Regions from separate parts of the Symbiopectobacterium purcellii genome, predicted to be linked through region 1. Evidence: predicted binding sites of a transcription regulator. Region 1 holds the regulator's gene; the other holds the start of a gene.

Region 1 (6,026 bases):
AAGACAAAGGCTGCAATCGCGGGATTATTGTCGCCCACAACGCCAACTTTGATCACGGTTTTCTGATGGCGGCGGCAGAACGCTGCGGACTCAAGCGCAACCCGTTCCACCCCTTTGCCACCTTTGACACCGCCGCACTGAGCGGATTAGTGCTGGGACAAACCGTATTGGCGAAGGCCTGCATGACCGCTGGCATCGCCTTCGACTCCGCGCAGGCACACTCAGCGCTTTATGATACCCAGCAAACCACGGCGCTATTTTGCGAACTGGTGAATCGGTGGAAGCGACTGGGCGGTTGGCCACTGCCCCTGGAAGATCAAACAGTCTGAATTCTCCGAGTGGGGTCATCAACAAATTTGATACCCAAAAAAAGGGGACCACGGTGCTGGGTCCCCTCTTTAACCTCAAATACCGGCGGAATACCCGCCAACAGGCGCAATTTACTGCGCGCTGTCTCCATCCTGCGGTTCACGGTATTTGTCTGCGGTTTCTTTGATCAGTTGCTGCAATTCACCACGTTGATACATTTCAATGATGATGTCGCATCCGCCAACCAGCTCACCGTCAACCCACAGTTGGGGAAAGGTCGGCCAGTTAGCATATTTCGGCAGCTCAGCACGAATATCCGGGTTTTGCAAAATGTCCACATAGGCGAAGCGTTCACCGCACGCCGACAGTGCCTGTACAGCCTGGGCGGAAAAACCGCAGCTCGGCAACTTCGGTGAACCTTTCATGTACAACAAAATCGGGTTTTCTGTAATCTGGCGCTGAATTTTTTCAATCGTTGTCGTCGTCATGCTTTTTGCTTCCTCAAACGGTGTTTCTGCGAGCCATCACGCTACCCCATTCCTGTCGGAGGGATCGCTCGGCATCATTATGTAACGGAGTATTATCGCACCATTGTCGCGTATGCGCTTTGTCATCCAAGTGATTGCAAAGCGCATTTACCGTTGCGTCATTGTAGCGAGAGCGGTGATGACAAAAAAACGCCATTTTTTGTAGGGTTTTTCCTGCCACCGTTCCCCCTCAGTCCCCTCGGTGAAATATGCCGCAATAAATGATGATATTTACAGCGGGAAAACAATTATTAACGTTTTCTCATGATTCTGTTAAGCGAAAAGGTGATTTCCTGCTTTTTTCTCATGGCGTTTTCGTGAATACTGTTCGAATTGAGCGAGTTAAGGATTGTATTCGGTCTCTTTTATCATGCGCGTATTTATTACTCTGATCTTTGTTTTCTTCAGCCATCTGTTTGTTAATGTTGCTCAGGCAGCTCCGCATACCAATGCGGAAAAGAAAGCCAGCGCCAGCACGGATGACAAACACCTGAAAAAAAACCAGACCACCAAAACCGCTAAAAAGCCACAAACCCCACCGGAACCACCGAAGAAGAAGACAACGCAGGAAAAAGCTAAAACGCAGCCAGAAAAAAAGATCGTTGAGAAAAAGGCCGTTGAGAAAAAAACCAAGATAGCGCAAAGCACGAAACCGACCAAAACGACCACCACTAAAAAAAGTTCTGCTGACGTCGACATCAAGAGTATCGCGTCAAAAACCGCGTCATCCCGCTACCACAGTGCAACGCCCGCAAAACTGGTGAAGGGGCTCAAAAAAGGGGCTGATGCCACTGAAAAGAAAACGGCGGCAATAAAACCAGGCACCAAGAAAGCGGGCAAAGAGGTAGTACTCAGTGAAGCGCATAAGCGCCGTTATCAGCATGCAAAAATGACGGCAATGAACAAGCTGATGAGTCAGATCGGTAAACCTTATCAATGGGGTGGCAACTCCCCCTATACCGGTTTTGACTGTAGCGGCCTGGTCTATTATGCCTACAAGGATGTGGTGAAAATCCCTATCCCGCGCACCGCCAATGAAATGTATCACTTGCGCGATGCAGCCCCCATCAATAAGGGTGAACTGGAGATTGGCGATCTGGTGTTCTTTCGCATCAACGGTCGCGGCACCGCAGATCATGTCGGCGTTTATCTCGGCAATGGTAAGTTTATTCAGTCACCGCGAACCGGTGCCGATATCAAGATCAGTAAGTTGAGTGAAGACTACTGGCAGGAACACTACATTGGTGCACGTCGCGTGGTGACACCACAAACGATTCGGTGATCGCCAAATCGACATGTTATCGATAATAAAGACCAGGTGATGCCTATGCAGCCTGGTCTTTATTTTAATCGCGATCAGTTCAACACGGCAACAAAGCTAAATACCATGATCATGACTAACGCCCCAACCGTGGTCATTAATGACATTTTAAAATCAGTATTCATTCTATCTCCTTGAAACACAGAAACGCGTAAACGTTGCCGCCGCACCGGATGCTTCGTTGTTTCCTGCACACCAATACCGCAGCACAATGATGCTAAAAGATCATTGTTACACATTTTATAGGGAAAATCTCCGATCCCGGCTGCACTAATTAAATCAATTAACCCTTTCACTTTCGCGGTAAATCAGCCAAAATTCGCAGTTTACCGTGCGCTGCGTCGGTGTCCGAACACGTCATCTTCGATGGGATCAACACGTCCCCTTTAGGTACAAAGTACGTCGGCAGTCTCCTTCTGATATCCTGTTTATACCATCGGAAAGAGAACATTACGCAAAAGCAAACGATTAACAAACTATATACTGCCGTAACAAGTAGGTTCAGGAGTCATGTTTAGATGGCAACGATCAAAGATGTGGCAAAGCGTGCTGGCGTTTCAACAACAACCGTCTCTCACGTCATCAACAAAACACGTTTCGTCGCCGAAGAGACCAAAACGGCCGTGCGGGAAGCCATCAAGGAATTACACTACTCCCCGAGCGCAGTGGCTCGGAGCTTAAAGGTCAATCACACCAAATCCATCGGATTGCTCGCCACTTCGAGTGAAGCGCCCTACTTTGCGGAAATTATCGAAGCGGTTGAAAACAGTTGTTATGCCAAAGGCTACACCCTGATTCTGTGTAACTCGCATAATAACCTGGAAAAACAGCGTGCTTATCTTTCCATGCTGGCGCAAAAACGGGTCGATGGCCTGTTGGTGATGTGTGCGGAATACCCGCCTGAACTATTGAGCATGTTGTCCGATTACCGCAGCATTCCCATGGTGGTAATGGATTGGGGTCAGGCACACAGTGATTTTACGGACACCATTATAGATAACGCCTTCGAAGGGGGATATCTGGCTGGGCGCTATCTGATTGAGCGCGGCCACCGCGACATTGGTGCCATTCCCGGTATTCAGGAACGCAACACGGGCAGCGGACGTTATCTGGGTTTTCTCAAAGCCTTGCAGGAAGCGGATATCACAGTTCGCGATGAATGGATTGTTCAGGGGGATTTCGAGCCGGAATCCGGTTACAAAGCCATGCACCAGATTTTGGCGCAAAAACAGCGCCCGACCGCTATTTTCTGCGGCGGCGACATCATGGCTATGGGCGCTATCTGCGCGGCTGATGAATTGGGGCTACGCGTACCGCAAGATATTTCCGTGATTGGCTACGATAATGTTCGCCATGCACGTTATTTCACCCCAGCCTTAACCACGATCCACCAGCCAAAAGAGCGTTTGGGCCAATCGGCTTTTACCATGCTGCTCGATCGCATCACCAGCAAGCGCGAAGATACACAGATGATTGAGGTTCACCCAACGCTTATCGAGCGTCGCTCTGTGGGTGACGGCCCTTCCCGCGACTACCGCAGTTGATGCTCAAGACGGTTTTCTTATATACCCTAAATAATTCGAGTGACAGGAAGGCGGCAAATGAGCGACAACTCCGTCTGGAACAGATTTGAACAGCGCAAGCGCTGGCCCGAAGGGTGAATCTCAGGGATGAGATTCATTAATCCCGATGAGCTTACTCGGTTAAGTGATTCGGGTGACAAACCTGCCCGGAGCAGATTTGAACGCCGCGTGCGGCGGCCTCGTAAGCGGTGAGGCCCAGGGATGGGCCGAATAATGAGTGCAGACAACGCACCTGCAACGTGAAGTATGACGGGTATAGCACGTTGATTTGTAAATTCTTCATGACTGCATCAATCAATTTTGACTTGTCCTCTGATTGAAGCAGTCATACACTGTTTTTCATTCGGACAATATCCCTACACTTATCCTTATTATAACGAACGCACGACTGCGTATCAGGATATATGCCCCTACGTGTTACTACGTACCGGCGTTGACACTTCATTCCCTCTGGGTATCCAGAGAGTAGACGATGGATGTTATGCCCGCTGCCACTGTGCAACGGGCAAGCATAAACGGCTGCGCACGAATGCAACCGCTTACAATTTGAACAACGGGTAACTTGCCCGTGATTCGAACACGCTGTGTACAAACCGCAGCGTTCGGGTTGATGAGAGACTATCTATGCTGTTCCTTGCAGCGCTGTCTGGCAAGGTTGGGAGAAATTATGAGTTCATCATATGTAGAGGAACTGGCAGAACATAACACGTCCTGGTTCCGGATCGTACACGCGTTATTAGCTATCGCCGATATTAAAATCAATGGTTCACGCCCGTTTGATATCCGGGTACGTAACCCCGATTTCTACAAACGCGTTCTGCGTGAAGGCTCACTGGGGCTCGGGGAAAGCTATATGGACGGTTGGTGGGAGTGCGAGCGTTTAGACTGCTTTTTTCGGCGTATCTTACGTGCAGGGCTTGAGAAAAAAGCCCCCCATCACCTCAAAGACATTTTCCATATTGTCGCTGCACGCTTGATTAACCTGCAATCCCGCAAGCGGGCCTGGATCGTCGGCGAGGAGCATTACGACCTGGGCAACGATCTGTTTAGCCTGATGCTCGATACACATATGCAATATTCCTGCGGCTACTGGAAAGAGGCCACAACCCTTGAGCAGGCGCAACAGGCCAAACTGCGCATGATTTGCGAAAAGCTTCAGCTTCAGCCAGGCATGACACTGTTGGATATTGGCTGTGGCTGGGGCGGGCTTGCCGCTTATGCGGCACGCCATTATGGCGTATCGGTTTACGGCGTGACCATCTCGCGTGAGCAGCAAAAATTGGCTCAGGCACGCTGTAGCGATCTCAATGTCACCATTGAATTGCAGGATTATCGCGACCTTAACCGACATTTCGATCGCATCGTTTCTGTCGGCATGTTTGAGCATGTAGGACCGAAAAACTACGATACGTACTTTCGCGTCGTCAGCAAAAATCTCAAACCCGAAGGGTTGTTTCTACTGCATACCATTGGGGCAAACAAAACCGATTCACAGGTTGACCCCTGGATTAACAAATACATCTTCCCCAACGGCTGTCTGCCCTCCGTACGCCACATTGCCGCACGCAGTGAACCCTATCTGGTGATGGAGGATTGGCATAATTTTGGGGCCGATTACGATAAAACCTTGATGGCCTGGCACGATCGTTTTATCGCCAATTGGCCACAGTTAGCGAACCGTTACTCACCGCGTTTTAATCGTATGTTCCGTTACTACCTGAATGCATGTGCCGGGGCGTTTCGCGCGCGGAACATTCAACTGTGGCAGGTGTTGTTTAGCCCCCAAGGGATTGAAGGCGGCGTGCGTGTAGCGCGCTGATTTCAGTCAGCATAACGCCGTACAGCCAAGGGTGTACGGCATTTTTTATCGCTTTTCAGCTCAGGCGTCAGGCACTCTGCGCGGCATTTGCCGTTACGGCCTCTTGTGCCTGGCGCTGTGCCAGCACACGTTCAACCGTGTCGATCACCGCCTGAGTTTGTGGATCGATTTCAATATTGATCCGGTTTCCCAATCGCTTCTGACCGAGTGTGGTGCGTTGCAGCGTTTCGGGAATCAAATGCACGCAGAAACGGCTGCGTGTCACTTCGCCCACCGTAAGGCTGATACCATCAATCCCGATAAACCCTTTGTGCAGCACATATTTCATCTGCGATTCATCGGCCAGTCGGAACCAGATTTGGTGGTTATTTTCCGAGGTGAGAATTTTAACCACTTCAGCCGTGCACATAATGTGCCCGGACATAACATGTCCGCCGATCTCATCGCCGTATTTTGCGGCACGCTCA
Region 2 (6,026 bases), 1.3 Mb from region 1:
TATCGCGTCATCGATAATTTTTGCCGGCGTCCACAGCGCATCACAGCGGCAGATGTCACGCACAAAGCGTTCCAGGATGCGCTGTCCCTGACGGGTGTGCGTCACTTCCGGGTGGAACTGTACGCCGTAAAAGCGTTTCTCTTCGTTAGCCATAATGGCAAACGGGCAGGTATCGGTGCTGGCAACGGTAACGAAATCGGATGGAATGGCCGTCACTTTATCGCCGTGGCTCATCCAGACGTCCAGCAGCGGCGCACCGCTTTCACTCAGCGCATCCTGAATATCGCGCAGCAGCGCACTTTCCGTTTTGATTTCGACCTGAGCATAACCAAACTCACGCTCGCTGGAGCTTTCAACATGTCCACCCAGCTGCATTGCCATGGTCTGCATGCCATAGCACACGCCTAACACCGGCACACCGGCCTGGAACACATATTCCGGCGCGCGCGGACTGTTGTGCTCGGTGGTGCTTTCCGGGCCACCGGAAAGGATGATGCCGTTCGGGTTGAATTCGCGAATCTGTGCTTCGGTAACGTCCCATGCCCAGAGTTCGCAATAAACGCCCAGTTCACGCACGCGGCGAGCGACCAGTTGCGTGTACTGCGAACCAAAATCCAGAATGAGTATGCGGTGTTGATGAATATTTTCTGTCATGAGAGGCGTATTCCAAAATACGTAAGAAGCAAAAAATAAGAGAACCCGGCGAAGTTTACCGGGTTTCTGTCAAATCAGCCATCACATCGGCAGATTGGTCTGTGGGCCCAATCAACCCATCCGATAGTTCGGAGATTCCTTGGTGATGGTCACATCGTGCACGTGGCTTTCCTGAATGCCTGCACCGCTGATACGAACAAACTCGGCCTGAGTGCGCAATGCGTCAATGGTACCGCAACCGGTCAAGCCCATGCAGGAACGCAGGCCACCCATTTGCTGATGCACGATCTCTTTCAGGCGGCCTTTGTAAGCCACACGCCCTTCGATCCCTTCCGGCACCAGTTTATCCGCCGCGTTATCGCTCTGGAAATAACGGTCGGAAGAGCCTTTGGACATGGCACCCAGTGAGCCCATGCCACGGTAAGATTTAAAGGAACGGCCTTGATACAGCTCGATCTCGCCCGGAGATTCTTCCGTGCCCGCCAGCATAGAGCCTACCATCACACAGGCTGCACCGGCAGCGATGGCTTTAGCGATGTCACCGGAGAAACGGATGCCGCCATCGGCGATGACCGGAATACCAGTCCCTTCAAGCGCTTCTACCGCGTCAGAAATCGCGGTGATCTGCGGTACACCTACGCCGGTAACGATACGGGTGGTACAAATAGAGCCAGGACCAATCCCCACTTTCACCGCGCTCACGCCCGCTTCAGCCAGCGCTTTGGCACCAGCACCAGTGGCAACGTTGCCGCCGATAATTTGCAGATCGGGGTATTTGGCACGGGTTTCACGAATGCGCTGCAATACGCCCTCAGAGTGACCGTGCGAGGAGTCGATCAGCAGCACGTCAACACCGGCTGCAACCAGCGCATCGACGCGCTCTTCGTTGCCCGCACCCGCACCAACCGCCGCACCGACGCGCAGGCGACCGTGTTCGTCTTTACAGGCGTTAGGTTTACGCTCTGCTTTCTGGAAGTCTTTGACGGTGATCATGCCGAGCAGATGGAAACTGTCATCCACGACCAGCGCTTTCTCAACGCGTTTCTCGTGCATTTTTTGCAGCACCACGTCACGCGCTTCACCTTCACGCACCGTCACCAAACGGTCTTTCGGCGTCATCACGGCGCTTACCGGGCGTTCCAAATCAGTCACAAAACGCACGTCACGACCGGTGATAATACCAACCAGTTCGTTATCGTCGGTCACTACCGGGTAACCAGCAAAGCCGTTACGCTCGGTCAGCGCTTTGACCTCACGCAGCGTGGTGGTTGGCGTGACGGTTTGCGGATCGACAACCACGCCGCTTTCGTGACGCTTCACGCGGCTGACTTCTTCCGCCTGACGTTCAATCGACATGTTTTTATGGATGAAACCGATGCCGCCTTCCTGCGCGAGTGCGATGGCCAAACCGGATTCCGTCACGGTATCCATGGCAGCAGAGAGCATAGGAATATTCAGGCGAATCGTTTTTGTCAGTTGGGTAGTAAGATCGGCAGTGTTCGGCAGAACGGTCGAGTGAGCTGGGATCAGGAGGACGTCATCAAACGTCAGTGCTTCTTTGGCAATACGTAGCATGGGCAATATCTCATGTGGGGATGCGATAAAATATTGCCGTGGCATTATACAGAGCGTAATCGGTTGCCTCCAGCTTTTTTTATAAAAAAACTTGATTAACCTTTCAGGCAAGGTAGTATCGGTTAATTAACCCTCTGTTTTAAAATTTGATCTCGCTCACTAAATCGGGTTAGCCAACGCCATGTCCCAAGCGCCTTCATCCGCTATATTTACCGTCAGCCGCCTCAATCAAACCGTCCGGCAACTGTTGGAAATGGAAATGGGGCAAATCTGGCTGTGCGGCGAGATATCCAACTTGTCCCAGCCCGCTTCCGGCCACTGGTACTTTACCCTGAAAGATGAGCGCGCCCAGGTGCGCTGCGCCATGTTTCGCACCAGCAATCGGCGTGTGACGTTTCGCCCGCAAAACGGACAGCAGGTGCTGTTGCGCGCCACGATCACTCTGTATGAACCACGCGGCGATTACCAACTGCTGGCAGAGAGCATGCAACCCGCAGGTGATGGCCTGTTGCAACAACAGTTCGAACAGCTTAAGCAGCGGTTAGCGTCAGAAGGGTTGTTCGATCAGTCGTTCAAACAGGCGCTCCCCCGCCCAGCCAGCAGTGTCGGCGTCATTACGTCACCCAGCGGCGCGGCGCTGCACGATATCCTGCATGTGCTACAGCGGCGCGATCCCGCACTGCCGATAGTGATTTACCCTAGTCAGGTGCAAGGCGAAGAGGCTCCAATGCAGATTGTTCGCGCCATTCAGCGTGCCAATCAGCGACAAGAGTGTGATGTGCTGATCGTCGGGCGCGGCGGCGGTTCGCTGGAAGATCTCTGGAGCTTTAACGATGAACGGGTGGCTCGCGCCATCTTCGCCAGTCGTATTCCTATTGTGAGCGCGGTCGGCCATGAAACCGACGTCACCATTGCCGACTTTGTGGCAGATTTACGCGCCCCGACCCCGTCGGCGGCAGCGGAGTTGGTCAGTCGCGATCGCAACGAACTGCTGCGCCAGCTACATGCACAGCGTCAGCGGCTGGAAATGGCGATGGATTATTCACTGGCCCAGCGCCAGCGCGATTTCTCCCGACTCCACCACCGTTTGCAACAACAGCATCCGCAGTTACGCTTGGCGCGCCAACTCAATCAATTAATCACCCTGCGTCGCAGGCTCGATGAAAGTATGCAGCAGCAACTGCGTCGCGTGACCGTGCGCAGTGAACGGTTGCAGCAGCGACTGACACAGCAACAGCCGCTTTCACGAATTCATCGCGCGCAGCAACACCTGCAACAGATGCAGTACCAACTGCAGCGGCTTATCACTAGGCAACTGAGTGAGAATAAACAGCGCTTGGGTGAGGTTTGTTCCCATCTGGAAGGGGTCAGCCCGTTAAAAACGCTGGCGCGTGGCTATAACGTGACCACCACGCCCTCCGGGCAGGTCTTACGCGCTACGGCTCAAGCAGCACCGGGGGACACGCTAAAAACCCGGTTACAGGACGGCTGGGTAGAAAGCCAGGTTACTCAGGTAACGCCGGATGCCAAAAAGCGCGCACGGCACAAATCACCCTAGCTATTCCTGTACCGGCAGATAACTGAACAACACGCGTTGGCGTGAAATCAAACCGTGGCCATGTTGGCAAAAATAACTTACCGAACCACAAGCAGATAACGTTTGCAGAAGGTGTTGGCATTCCGGACAATGCGCTTGTTGCTGATAGTGGTGATGGCACTGCGGGCACTGAAACCGGCTGTCGTTCAGCCAGTTCAGGGCATGTTGGCAATGCGAACACGGGAATTCCATGGGCTCCTCCGTTTCAGGCTTAAGCGATGCCCCAGGCGCGTAACACATAAACCCCGAGCGCCGTGGCAAAAAACGATCCTACCGTGGTCATGGCGATGATATTGGCCGCCAGGGTAGCGTTCCCCCCCATGGCCCGCGTCATGGCATAGCTGCCCGCCGCCGTCGGGGTCGAGGCAAAGAGAAAGATTACCCCCAACTGCACGCCACGAAAACCGACCAGCCAGCCGCCGAGCGTCAGCAAGCCTGGCACCACCACCAGTTTGGCGACGGTGGAGAGCGCCGCAACATTGCTGGTGCGCAGCATGGTTTTGAAATCCAGACTGGCCCCGGCACACAGCAATGCCAATGGCAGCGCCAAGCCAGAGATTTGTTGACCCGTTTGCCGTACCACATCAGGCAGCGCCAAGCCAGACTGAGAATAGCCCACCCCCAGCAACAGCCCAATAATCAGCGGATTGGTCGCAATACTGGTCAACAGCGCTTTCTTACTGACGCGGCCACCATCCTGCCCTCGCCGTAAACTGCGCGTTAGGGTGATCACTGACAGCACATTGAACAAGATAACGGTGACGGTCAGGTAGAGCGAGCCGACCGCAATCCCCTGCTCACCGTACGCGCGCACCGCAAACGCCAACCCCATGATGCCGGTATTGGATCGAAAGCCTCCCTGAACGAAAATACCGCGCTCACGGGGATCTTTCACCAGATAAACGGCCGCATACTCGAGCAATAAAAATGTGGTTACGGTGCCTACGGCCCCATACAGGATCATCGGGAGATGCGTGGCAATCGACTGTTGGCTGGTCGCCACGCTGAAAAACAGCAGGAAGGGCAGCGCTAAATTAAACACCAGCTTCATCGCCGAATCGCAAAAGGCGTCATCCAGCTGCCCCAAACGGCGCAACCCCATACCAATCAACAGGATTAACAGGTTGGGCATGGTGACATTAAAGGCAAAACTCCAGGTTTCCCAAGACATAACGTACGCTTTCACACAGGGTTGACGATCATTGCGGATTGACAGGCGACCATAAAAATGGGGCGAATCATCGATTACGCCCCATTCCGGTTATTTGCCTTTCTTGATGTGCTGCATCAAGCGCTTACGCTTACGCAACTGATTGGGCGTAAGGGTATTACGCTTCTCGGCAAAGGGGTTTTCTCCCTCTTTGAACTGGATGCGAATTGGCGTCCCCATCACGTTCAGCGAACGGCGGTAGTAGTTCATCAGGTAGCGTTTGTAGGAATCGGGCAGATCTTTGACCTGGTTGCCGTGGATCACCACAATCGGTGGGTTGTAGCCCCCGGCGTGAGCGTATTTCAGCTTCACGCGACGGCCCTGAACCAGCGGCGGCTGGTGATCGTCAACGGCCATTTGCATGATACGCGTCAACAGCGAGGTGTTCACACGCTTGGTCGCGCAGGTATAGGCTTCGTGTACCGACTCAAACAAGTTACCCACGCCGCTGCCATGCAGCGCAGAGATAAAGTGCACGCGCGCGAAATCAATGAACCCGAGACGCAAGTCGAGCATGTCTTTCACCTGCTCTTTGATCTCTTGTGACAGCCCATCCCATTTGTTCACCGCGATAACCAGCGAACGCCCCGCATTAAGAATAAAGCCCAGCAGCGAGAGATCCTGATCGGAAATACCGTCGCGCGCATCGATAACCAGCAATACCACGTTGGCATCTTCAATCGCTTGCAGCGTTTTGATCACCGAGAATTTTTCGACGGTTTCCGTGACCTTGCCACGTTTACGCACCCCAGCGGTATCGATCAGCACATACTCGCGGCCATCGCGCTCCATTGGAATGTAAATGCTGTCACGGGTGGTGCCCGGCATGTCATACACCACCACACGATCTTCGCCCAGAATACGGTTGGTCAGGGTAGATTTGCCCACATTGGGGCGACCGACGATCGCCAGTTTGATCGGCATACTTTCCGGATCGAAGTTATCTTCAACATCCTCTGGCACATCGCTATTTTCGCCGAGCTGTTCAGC

What was found. The regulator PurR, encoded in region 1, represses purine synthesis genes. The targets are predictions, from matches to a motif close to CANGCAAACGTTTGCNTG.
Region 2: guaB (IMP dehydrogenase) is a predicted target of PurR. The motif match lies at 2,282-2,299, and genes of this name have one in related genera.

What each region holds. Positions count from the first base shown of each region.
Region 1 covers NZ_CP081864.1:1,913,042-1,919,067, reverse strand. The annotation lists gene rnt (ribonuclease T) at 1-329, shown strand, start outside; gene K6K13_RS08980 (Grx4 family monothiol glutaredoxin) at 441-797, opposite strand; gene K6K13_RS08975 (C40 family peptidase) at 1,207-2,118, shown strand; gene cydH (cytochrome bd-I oxidase subunit CydH) at 2,193-2,453, opposite strand; gene purR (HTH-type transcriptional repressor PurR) at 2,676-3,701, shown strand; gene cfa (cyclopropane fatty acyl phospholipid synthase) at 4,408-5,559, shown strand; gene K6K13_RS08955 (riboflavin synthase subunit alpha) at 5,627-6,026, opposite strand, start outside.
Region 2 covers NZ_CP081864.1:3,235,942-3,241,967, forward strand. The annotation lists gene guaA (glutamine-hydrolyzing GMP synthase) at 1-654, opposite strand, end outside; gene guaB (IMP dehydrogenase) at 766-2,229, opposite strand; gene xseA (exodeoxyribonuclease VII large subunit) at 2,411-3,787, shown strand; gene K6K13_RS15200 (zinc ribbon domain-containing protein) at 3,788-4,018, opposite strand; gene K6K13_RS15205 (AEC family transporter) at 4,038-4,997, opposite strand; gene der (ribosome biogenesis GTPase Der) at 5,088-6,026, opposite strand, start outside.